3 regions of the Actinoplanes derwentensis genome follow, and region 2 is predicted to be linked to each of the others. Evidence: riboswitches for the same ligand, from Rfam matches in the RefSeq annotation. Region 2 holds a riboswitch; each other region holds the start of a gene.

Region 1 (3,267 bases), 4.6 Mb from region 2:
ACTGTCTCAACCACAGGCCCGGCGAAATTGCAGTACGAGTAAAGATGCTCGTTACGCGCGGCAGGACGGAAAGACCCCGGGACCTTTACTATAGCTTGACATTGGTATCTGAATTTAATTGTGTAGGATAGGTGGGAGCCGGTGAAGCTCGGACGCCAGTTCGGGTGGAGGCAATGTTGAAATACCACTCTGTTGGGTTTGGGTATCTAACTTGCGGCCCTGATCGGGTCGAGGGACAGTGTCTGGTGGGTAGTTTAACTGGGGCGGTTGCCTCCTAAAGGGTAACGGAGGCGCCCAAAGGTTCCCTCAGCCTGGTTGGCAATCAGGTGTTGAGTGTAAGTGCACAAGGGAGCTTGACTGTGAGACTGACGGGTCGAGCAGGGACGAAAGTCGGGACTAGTGATCCGGCACTTGCGAGTGGAAGCGGTGTCGCTCAACGGATAAAAGGTACCCCGGGGATAACAGGCTGATCTTCCCCAAGAGTCCATATCGACGGGATGGTTTGGCACCTCGATGTCGGCTCGTCGCATCCTGGGGCTGTAGCAGGTCCCAAGGGTTGGGCTGTTCGCCCATTAAAGCGGTACGCGAGCTGGGTTTAGAACGTCGTGAGACAGTTCGGTCCCTATCCGCCGTGCGCGTTGGATACTTGAGAAGGGCTGTCCCTAGTACGAGAGGACCGGGACGGACGAACCTCTGGTGTGCCAGTTGTTCCGCCAGGAGCATGGCTGGTTGGCTACGTTCGGAAGGGATAACCGCTGAAAGCATCTAAGCGGGAAGCCTGCTTCGAGATGAGGTATCCCACCACCTTGAGTGGGTAAGGCTCCCAGCTAGACTACTGGGTTGATAGGCCGGAGATGTAAGCACGGTAACGTGTTGAGTTGACCGGTACTAATAGGCCGAGGGCTTAACCACCCTAAATTTTGTGCTTAGCGTCCACTGTGTGATTCACAGCAAACGAACAACCACCCCGATCCGGAGAAGTCCGGTCCTCGGGTTGCTGGTTGATGTTTCGCTGATGGCTGTTTCGGTGGTCATAGCGGAGGGGAAACGCCCGGTTACATTCCGAACCCGGTAGCTAAGCCCTCCAGCGCCGATGGTACTGCACTCGTGAGGGTGTGGGAGAGTAGGACGCCGCCGGACTCAAACGTATGGAAAGGCCCACCCGGGTGACCGGGTGGGCCTTTTCTGCGTTTGGAAGAGGATTGAATGACGGTGGAGTCGGCCGCGTCACGGGCAATGGGTGTGATGGGTTCCGGTACCGCCGGTATGCTGGGTCCGGGCCGTGACTGGCGCGTTCGGATGGGCTGACCATCGGGGAGCGGCTCCGTCGAGACGACGACATGCCGTGCGCCTGGGCCTCTTCGCTACGTGATAGGGAGGTCCCATGTCTGCAGAGTTGAACGCCGAGTCCGTCGCTTTCCGTTCCGCGCTCGAGGTGGTCCGCACGGTCGACCCGCGGATCGCTGATGCGATCGCGAAAGAGCTGACCGATCAGCGTGAGTCGCTGAAGCTGATCGCCAGTGAGAACTACGCTTCTCCGGCCGTCCTGCTCGCCATGGGTAACTGGCTCTCCGACAAATATGCGGAGGGCACCATCGGCCGCCGGTTCTACGCCGGCTGCCAGAACGTCGACACCGTCGAGTCGATCGCCGTCGAGCACGCGAAAGAGCTGTTCGGGGCTCCGTACGCGTACGTCCAGCCGCACTCCGGCATCGACGCGAACCTGGTCGCCTACTGGGCCATCCTCGCCGACCGGGTCGAGGTGCCGTTCCTCAAGAAGTTCGAGAAGCGGCAGATCAACGACCTGACCGACGCCGAGTGGGCCGAGCTGCGGCAGGCGTTTGGCAACCAGCGGCTGCTCGGCATGTCTCTGGACGCCGGTGGCCACCTGACCCACGGTTTCCGGCCGAACATCTCCGGCAAGATGTTCGACCAGCGCTCCTACGGTGTCGACCAGGCCACCGGCCAGATCGACTACCAGGCGCTGCGGGAGAGCGCCAAGGAGTTCAAGCCCGCGGTGATCGTGGGCGGTTACTCGGCGTACCCGCGGAAGGTGAACTTCGCGAAGATGCGCGAGATCGCCGACGAGGTGGGCGCGACGTTCATGGTCGACATGGCGCACTTCGCCGGTCTGGTCGCCGGTGGCGTGTTCACCGGGGACTACAACCCGATCCCGCACGCGCACATCGTCACCACCACTACCCACAAGAGCCTGCGTGGCCCGCGTGGCGGTGCGGTGTTCTGCCAGCCGGAGCTGTCCTCCCAGGTGGACCGCGGCTGCCCGATGGTGCTCGGTGGCCCGCTGCCGCACGTGATGGCCGCGAAGGCGATCGCGTTCGCCGAGGCCCGTCGGCCGGAGTTCGCGACGTATGCCCAGCAGATCGTCACCAACAGCCAGGCTCTGGCCGAGGGCCTGCTGAAGCGGGGTGTGCAGGTGGTCTCCGGCGGCACCGACAACCATCTGGTGCTGCTCGACGTGCACCCGTTCGGCATCACCGGCCGCCAGGCCGAGCAGGCCCTGCTGGACAGCGGCATCGTGACGAACCGCAACGCGATCCCGAACGACCCGAACGGCGCCTGGTACACCTCCGGTATCCGCGTCGGCACCCCGGCCCTGACCAGCCGCGGCCTGGGCGTCGCCGAGATGGACCAGATCGCCGACCTGATCCACACGGTCCTTGCCGCCACCACCCCGGCCGAGGGCTCGAAGGCCAAGTTCACCCTGGACCCGGCCCTCTCCGACCGGATCAGCAAGCAGGCCACCGAACTTCTCGCCCCGTTCCCGCTCTACCCGTCGGTCGACCTCGGCTGACAGTTCTTCCCAAAGCGCCGCCTTCATCGGATCCGTTCCGGTGAAGGCGGCGTTTGCCATTTCTCGCCAGGTTGATCGGCCGCAAGACAAGCCCGCGCCGTAGCTGAATGTAACTGCCGAGAAACCTGCTGTTGACACTCAGGGAGGGTGGGCGTCTACTGCCAGAGGCAGCGTCATCTCTCGATGTGTTCGGAGGGGGCATGCGCGGGTTCGGGAAAGCAGTGGTCTGCGTGATGCTCGTTCTCAGCGGGGCCGCGTGCAATCGGGGCACCGGGGAGCCGGTTGTCGGGCTGATCACCAAGACGGATACCAACCCGTTCTTCGTGACCATGAAGAACGGGGCACAGCGTGCGGCCGGTCAGCAGGCCGTCGAGTTGCAGACGTTCGCTGGGCGGGTGGACGGGGACACCGAGGCGCAGATGCTGGCGATCGAGAATTTGATCTCGTACGGCGCC
Region 2 (3,267 bases):
TGATCCCTTGAACCTCAAAGGATATCGGAACCGTCTCTATACGGGGTATCAGCGGAAAACACCGCATCGTGAAACGGCCCCTTTCCGAGATGTCTTTCAGCGCCCCGAATCGAGCAGGCGGAACCGGTCGCCGTCCGGGTCGAGGAAGACCTCCGGCTCCACCTGCGTGGCACCCAGCGACAGCAGCCGCTCCACCTCGGCCGCACGGTCCACACCGGCCGCGACCGCCACCTCGAAGTGGACCCGGCCGTTCTTCGGATTCAGCGGCGGCCCGCCCCAGGTGATCTTCGGGCCGCCGTCCGGATGCTGGATCGCGGTCTCCTCGCCCTGGTCCCAGACCAGCGGCCAGCCGAGCACCCGGCTCCAGAACAGGCCGACCGCCCGGGTGCCGTCACACGAGACGGCACCGAGAAACCCGCACCCGGCGAGGAACTCGTTGCCCGGCCCGATGACGTCGAACTCGTTGCCACCCGGATCCGCGAGCACCACGTGACCATCGGCCGGGTCCTGACCGATGTCGATGTGCCGCCCACCGAGCCGCAGCACCTTGGCGACCGTCTCGAGCTGATCCGCCGAAGACGTGCTGGTCAACTCCAGGTGCATCAGGTTGAGCCCGATCTTCGGCACCCGGGCGGCCCGAAAGGTCACCCCGAAACGGCTCTCCGCCCCGGCCAGCATCGCCGCCCAGAACACCTCCTGCCCACCCGGATCCTCCGCGTCGAAACAGATCGAGATCAGTTCACTGCTCACTTCACCGACCCTAATTCAAAGACCACCACAGCGCCGGTACGGCTTATCGTGGCGCGGTGACCGATCTCGAACCCTTCGGAGCCCGCCTCACCCGGCTGCTGGATCTCCGGGGCATGTCGGCAGCCGACCTGTCCGGGGCCACGGAGGTGCCGGTGACCCGGCTCGGCCTGGAGATCGCGGAGATTCCGTGGAACGTGTCGCACCCGTGGCCCGTCGACCTCGTCGAACTCGCGTGGGCGGCACGCCACCTCGACGACGGGCAGATCCGGGCCACCATGGACTTCGCCGATACTCTGACCGGCCGGATTACTGGTACACGACCGGTGTCCTCTGACCGCCCGGAGAGGTGACGAACGTGACCGAACGTGAGGACGAGGTGCTGGCGCGGATCCGGCAAGGGGTGTTCTACACCGAGACGGAGGCGGCCTTTCTGGGGCCGGGGCGGCGGGCTGACCTGATCTTCGACTACAACGGCACCCGGCCCGGTGACACCGACCGGAAGCGGGAGCTGCTGGAACGGATTCTGGGGTCGGTCGGGAAGCGGACCGTGCTGCTGGCGCCGTTTCACGCCGGGTTCGGCAGCAACGTGCACATCGGTGACGACTTCTTCGGCAACGTCAACCTCACCTTCGTCGACGACGTCGAGATCCGGATCGGGGACGGCGTGATGATCGCGCCGGGCGTCACGCTGACCACTACCGGACATCCGATCCATCCGGAGCTGCGGGAGGACTTCCGGCGGTTCTCGAAGCCGATCACGATCGAGGACAAGGTGTGGATCGGCAGCAACGTGGTGGTGCTGCCGGGAGTGCGGATCGGGTACGGAGCGGTGATCGGGGCGGGCAGCGTCGTCAGCCGCGACATCCCGGCCATGACCGTCGCCGTCGGAACACCGTGCCGCGTGGTCCGGCACATCACCGACGCCGACCTGCCCACCGCCCGCCCGCCCGGAGACGGCCACTGACCGTGTCAGCCATCGACGCCCGCCCGCATGGATCTCATGTTATTTTCGGGCCACACGACTGGCGCGGGTGGACTGACCACCGGGGAGTGCAGCCGGAGCATCGACCGCCTGGGTGCTCCTCATCACCACGATGAGGAGCATGACCCGTGGCCCATCGCCTTCTGCATCTGTCCGACACGCATCTGCTGCATCCCGCGGTCGACGCCGCCGCGGCTCTCGACCGCATCCTGTTCGACGTGCGCCACGTGCCGGCGATCGACGCCGTGGTGGTGTCCGGGGATCTGGCCGACGACGGTTCCGCGGAAGGCTGTGGGATCCTGCTGCGCAAGGTCGGGGACTTCGCCCGGGAACGCGGCATCCCGCACCTCTACTGCACCGGCAATCACGACTCCCGTGACGCGTTCCGAGCCGTCTTCGGCAGTGGGCACCGCGACTTCAACGGCGACGACATCGGCCGTACGGGCCCGGACTGCGCCGCTGTCAGCGAGGTCGCCGGACTGCGGGTGATCACCCTGGACAGCCTGGTTCCCGGTGAGGTGCACGGACGGGTGAGCGACGACCAGTTGGAGTGGCTGCGGGCATTGCTGGCCGAACCCGCGCCCGCCGGATCGGTGGTCGTCCTGCATCATCCGCCGATCGCCCCGCAGTGGTCGGAGTGGATGCAGACCATCAACCTGCGTGACGCCGACCGGCTTGCCGAGGTGATCGCCGGCCGGGACGTCCAGGCCGTGCTCTGCGGCCACTTCCACCTGCAACTCTCCGGCGTCCTTCGGGGTGTCCCGGTGTGGGCGGGTCCCGGCGTGGTCTCCCGTCTCGACCTGACCGCCCCACCGCACCTGATGCGGGTGGTTCAGGGCGCCGGCGCCACGATCGTCGATCTGGGCGGCCCGTCGTCGCCGATGTTCCACGCGGTACACGCCCGCGATCCGCTGGCCGGCACCGCGATCGCCCTGGTGGACGGCCGGACCGGCATCCCCGCGACCGAACAGGTCACGCCCTGACCTGTCGCCGGGTTCATCCGGCCACCGCTGGTCAGCCGGCGATCTCGGTCTCGCTGCGGAGGATGCAGAACTCGTTGCCCTCCGGGTCGGCCAGGGTCACCCAGCCGGTGCCGTCGGGGTTGCGCAGGTCGTGCACCTCGGTCGCGCCCAGGGCCAGCAGCCGGGCCAGTTCGGCGTCGCGGCCGCCTTCGGTGGGGCGCAGGTCGAAGTGGATGCGGTTCTTGCCCTGTTTGCCGTCGGGTACCTGGATGAACAGGACGCGGTGCCGGCCGTCTCGGGAGAGGATCAGGCATTCCTCGTGGCCGGGTTCGTTGGGGTCGGCCGGGTCGTCGGTCCAGTCCAGGACGGTCTGCCACCAGCGCGACAGGGTGTAGGCGTCGGTGCAGTCCACGGCGGTGTGGGAGATGTAGGAGGTCATCGCATCATCCTCGCCCCATCGATGATCTTGCACAATGGCAGGTGGTTCGCGCTCGGCGAACAAGCCGATCCCGGCGGTTGGCCGGTGTAGGCGGTGGCGACGATCCCGTCAATGTACGAGTCTGTCGTCGGCAA
Region 3 (3,267 bases), 4.0 Mb from region 2:
CCTGGACGTGCTCGCCAACGACTGGCCCACCGTGGACGCGGTGCAGGCGGTCGCCACCACCGGCGGGGACGTGGCCGTGCTGGCCCGGCCGTCCGGTTCGACCGCGCCGGAGCCCGGTGACGACCTGAGCGAGGCCGCCGAAGCCGGGCTGATCCGGCTGACCGGGCCGACCGAGGTCATCGAGCAGGCCGCCGGCCGGGTCTGGCGGGTGCCGCCGCAGGGTTTCTGGCAGGTGCATCCGGCCGCCGCCGACACGCTGGTCGGGGCGGTTCTGGAGATGTTGCGGCCGGAGCCGGGCGAGGTCTGCTGGGATCTGTACGGCGGTGCCGGCCTCTTCGCCGCGGCCCTCGCCGAACGGACCGGCGCTCGCACGGTCGTCGTCGAGTCCTCGCCGACCGGGGTGACCGCGGCCCGGAACAACCTGGCGAACCTGGCCGGAACCGAGATCGTCGAGGCCCGGGTGGACCTCGCGCTGGCCCGCCGCCGGTTGACCGCCCCGGTCGACCTGGTGGTCCTCGACCCGCCGCGGGCCGGAGCCGGCGCCCGGGTGGTCCGGTCGATCGCCGCCGCGAAGCCACGGGCGATCGCCTATGTCGCGTGCGACCCGGCGGCCCTGGCCCGGGACTTGAAGACGTTCCGGGCCGAGGGCTGGCGGATCGAGAGCCTCCGTGCCTTCGACTGCTTCCCGATGACCCAGCACGTCGAGTGCGTCGCCCACCTCGTCCCCGCCTGACCCCGTGTGGTGAGTTGGGGTGCGCATCGAACCCCAACTCACCACGCAGTGCGTGCCGGTTCGGTGCGTGGTGAGTTGGGGTTCGGTTCGAGCCCTAACTCACCACGCTGTGCGTGCCGGTTCGGTGCGTGGTGAGTTGGGGTTCGGTTCGAGCCCTAACTCACCACGCTGTGCGCGCGGGTTTGGTGTGTGGTGAGTTGGGGTGCGAATCGGGCCCGGACTTTCCACGCTGGGGGTGGGGTGACGGTGGGCACCGCATTCGGCCCGGCAGCCGCGGGGCGGCCTGGCGCCGTGCCTACCTTGCGGGGTAGGCACGGGGCTCTGGGTAGGCGTACGAGATCAGGGGTTTGATCTTTCGGCGGCGGCCACCGCGTTGCGGAAGAGCATCGCCACCGTCGTCGGGCCCACACCGCCGACCCGGGGCGTGATGGCGCCGGCCACCTCGGCGCACGACTCGTCCACGTCGGGGAGCAGGCGGCGGCCCTCGTAGCGGACGCCGGCGCCGATCACCACCGAGCCGGGCCGGACGTGCTCGGGCTTGACGATGCCGGGGACGCCGACCGCGGCGATCAGGATGTCGGCGCGCTGGGCGTAGCGGGGCCAGTCCTTGACGCCGGTGTGCACGACGGTGACCGCGGCGTTGGCGGTGGGGCGTTTCTGGGCCAGCAGCATCGCCAGCGGGCGGCCCAGGGTCGCGCCGCGGCCCAGGATGACCACCTCGCGGCCGGAGACCTCGATGTCGTGGAAGGCCAGCAGCGCCTCGATGCCGGCCGGGGTGCAGGGCAGCGGGCCGGGCAGACCGACGGCGAGGCGGCCCATGTTGAGCGGGTGCATGCCGTCGACGTCCTTGTCGGGGTCGAGGGTCTGCAAGGCGGCGTCGTAGTCCAGGTGGGCCGGGATCGGGTACTGGATCAGGACACCGTGCACGTTTTTGTCGTCGTTGTAGCCGGCGATCACCTTGAGCAGGTCGGCCTGGGTGATGTCGCCGCTCAGGTGCTCGTGCGGGGACTCGAAGCCCAGCTCGGCGGCCTGTTTCTGCTTGATCCGGATGTAGCCGGCGCTGGCGTCGTCGTCGCCGACCAGGATGGTGGCGAGGCTCGGGTTCACGCCGCGGGCTTTCAGGGCGGTGACCCGGTCACGGACGTCGTTCAGGACCGACTCGGCGACGGGGGCGCCGGGCAGAAGGCGTGCGGTTGACATGTGTCTCCCTCAGCGGGGAGCCCAGGCGGTCGACTCCCTCGTGACGAGCAGCTCCCCGATGGTTCGACCATCCCCGTGCCGCCAGTCGCTGCGTGTCTTCCAGGATGCCGGACGACTCGATCGGGCGGCCAGCCGGGGTGATGAACGAACGGATAGGTGGATGTACCAATTGTGTGGAGGATTGGTGACGGTCCGTTCGCTCAAGTCGCGTCCGTGCGCCTCGCGGATAGACTCATGCCTCATGAGCGACTCCCCCTCGACCCCGGCCGGTCTGCTGTCCAGCATCACCAGCCCCGGTGATCTGAAGCGACTGTCCGCGGAGCAGCTGCCCCTGCTCGCGGCCGAGATCCGTGACTTCCTCGTGGCCAAGGTGGCGCGGACCGGGGGTCACCTCGGCCCGAACCTCGGCGTCGTCGAGACGACCCTGGCGATGCACCGGGTCTTCGACTCCCCTCGCGACAAGATCCTCTTCGACACCGGCCACCAGGCGTACGTGCACAAGATGCTCACCGGCCGGCAGGACGGTTTCGACCTGCTCCGTCAGCGGGGTGGCCTGACCGGCTACCCCAACCAGGCGGAGAGCGAGCACGACCTGATCGAGAACTCGCACGCCTCCACCGCCCTGTCCTACGCCGACGGGCTGGCCAAGGCGTTCGCGCTGCGCGGCGAGGACCGGCACGTGGTCGCGGTCGTCGGTGACGGCGCGCTGACCGGCGGCATGTGCTGGGAGGCGCTCAACAACATCGCCGCCACGAAGAACCGCCTGGTGATCGTGGTCAACGACAACGGCCGGTCGTATGCGCCGACCATCGGCGGTCTCGCCGACCACCTCTCCACGCTGCGCCTGAACCCGGGTTACGAGAAGGTGCTCGACCTGGTCAAGGACGCGCTGGGCCAGACCCCGCTGGTGGGCAAGCCGGTCTTCGAGGTGCTGCACGCGGTCAAGAAGGGCATCAAGGACGCGGTCAGCCCGCAGCCGATGTTCGAGGACCTGGGCCTGAAGTACATCGGGCCGGTCGACGGCCACGACGAGCAGGCGATGGAGTCGGCGCTGCGCCGGGCCAAGGGCTTCAACGCGCCGGTCATCGTGCACGCGGTGACCCGCAAGGGCTACGGCTACCGCCCCGCCGAATCGGACGAGGCGGACTGCTGGCACAGCCCGAGCGCGTTCGACGCCGAGACCGGCAAGCTGGTGACGTCGTCGGCGCTGAAGTGGACCAAGGTCTTCGCGGAGGAACTGGTCGCGATCGCCGACGAGCGGCCGGACGTGGTCGGCATCACCGCCGCGATGGCCGAGCCGACCGGGATCGCCGCGCTGGCCAAGAAATACCCCG

What was found. Region 2 has a riboswitch for ZMP and ZTP ahead of BLU81_RS11240 (metallophosphoesterase). Riboswitches for the same ligand answer to the same signal wherever they lie in the genome.
Region 1: linked by a shared signal. The riboswitch ahead of BLU81_RS30930 (glycine hydroxymethyltransferase) and the one ahead of BLU81_RS11240 (metallophosphoesterase) in region 2 are both predicted to bind ZMP and ZTP.
Region 3: linked by a shared signal. The riboswitch ahead of BLU81_RS40580 (bifunctional 5,10-methylenetetrahydrofolate dehydrogenase/5,10-methenyltetrahydrofolate cyclohydrolase) and the one ahead of BLU81_RS11240 (metallophosphoesterase) in region 2 are both predicted to bind ZMP and ZTP.

What each region holds. Positions count from the first base shown of each region.
Region 1 is NZ_LT629758.1:7,032,453-7,035,719, reverse strand. Features, by position in the region: rRNA gene BLU81_RS30940 (23S ribosomal RNA) at 1-912, shown strand, start outside; rRNA gene rrf (5S ribosomal RNA) at 1,024-1,140, shown strand; ZMP/ZTP riboswitch at 1,273-1,364, shown strand; gene BLU81_RS30930 (glycine hydroxymethyltransferase) at 1,385-2,812, shown strand; gene BLU81_RS30925 (substrate-binding domain-containing protein) at 3,013-3,267, shown strand, end outside.
Region 2 is NZ_LT629758.1:2,404,239-2,407,505, forward strand. Features, by position in the region: gene BLU81_RS11225 (VOC family protein) at 97-750, opposite strand; gene BLU81_RS11230 (hypothetical protein) at 807-1,100, shown strand; gene BLU81_RS11235 (sugar O-acetyltransferase) at 1,106-1,714, shown strand; ZMP/ZTP riboswitch at 1,759-1,835, shown strand; gene BLU81_RS11240 (metallophosphoesterase) at 1,861-2,715, shown strand; gene BLU81_RS11245 (VOC family protein) at 2,747-3,133, opposite strand.
Region 3 is NZ_LT629758.1:9,064,505-9,067,771, forward strand. Features, by position in the region: gene BLU81_RS40575 (class I SAM-dependent RNA methyltransferase) at 1-733, shown strand, start outside; gene BLU81_RS40580 (bifunctional 5,10-methylenetetrahydrofolate dehydrogenase/5,10-methenyltetrahydrofolate cyclohydrolase) at 1,073-1,933, opposite strand; ZMP/ZTP riboswitch at 1,946-2,032, opposite strand; gene dxs (1-deoxy-D-xylulose-5-phosphate synthase) at 2,175-3,267, shown strand, end outside.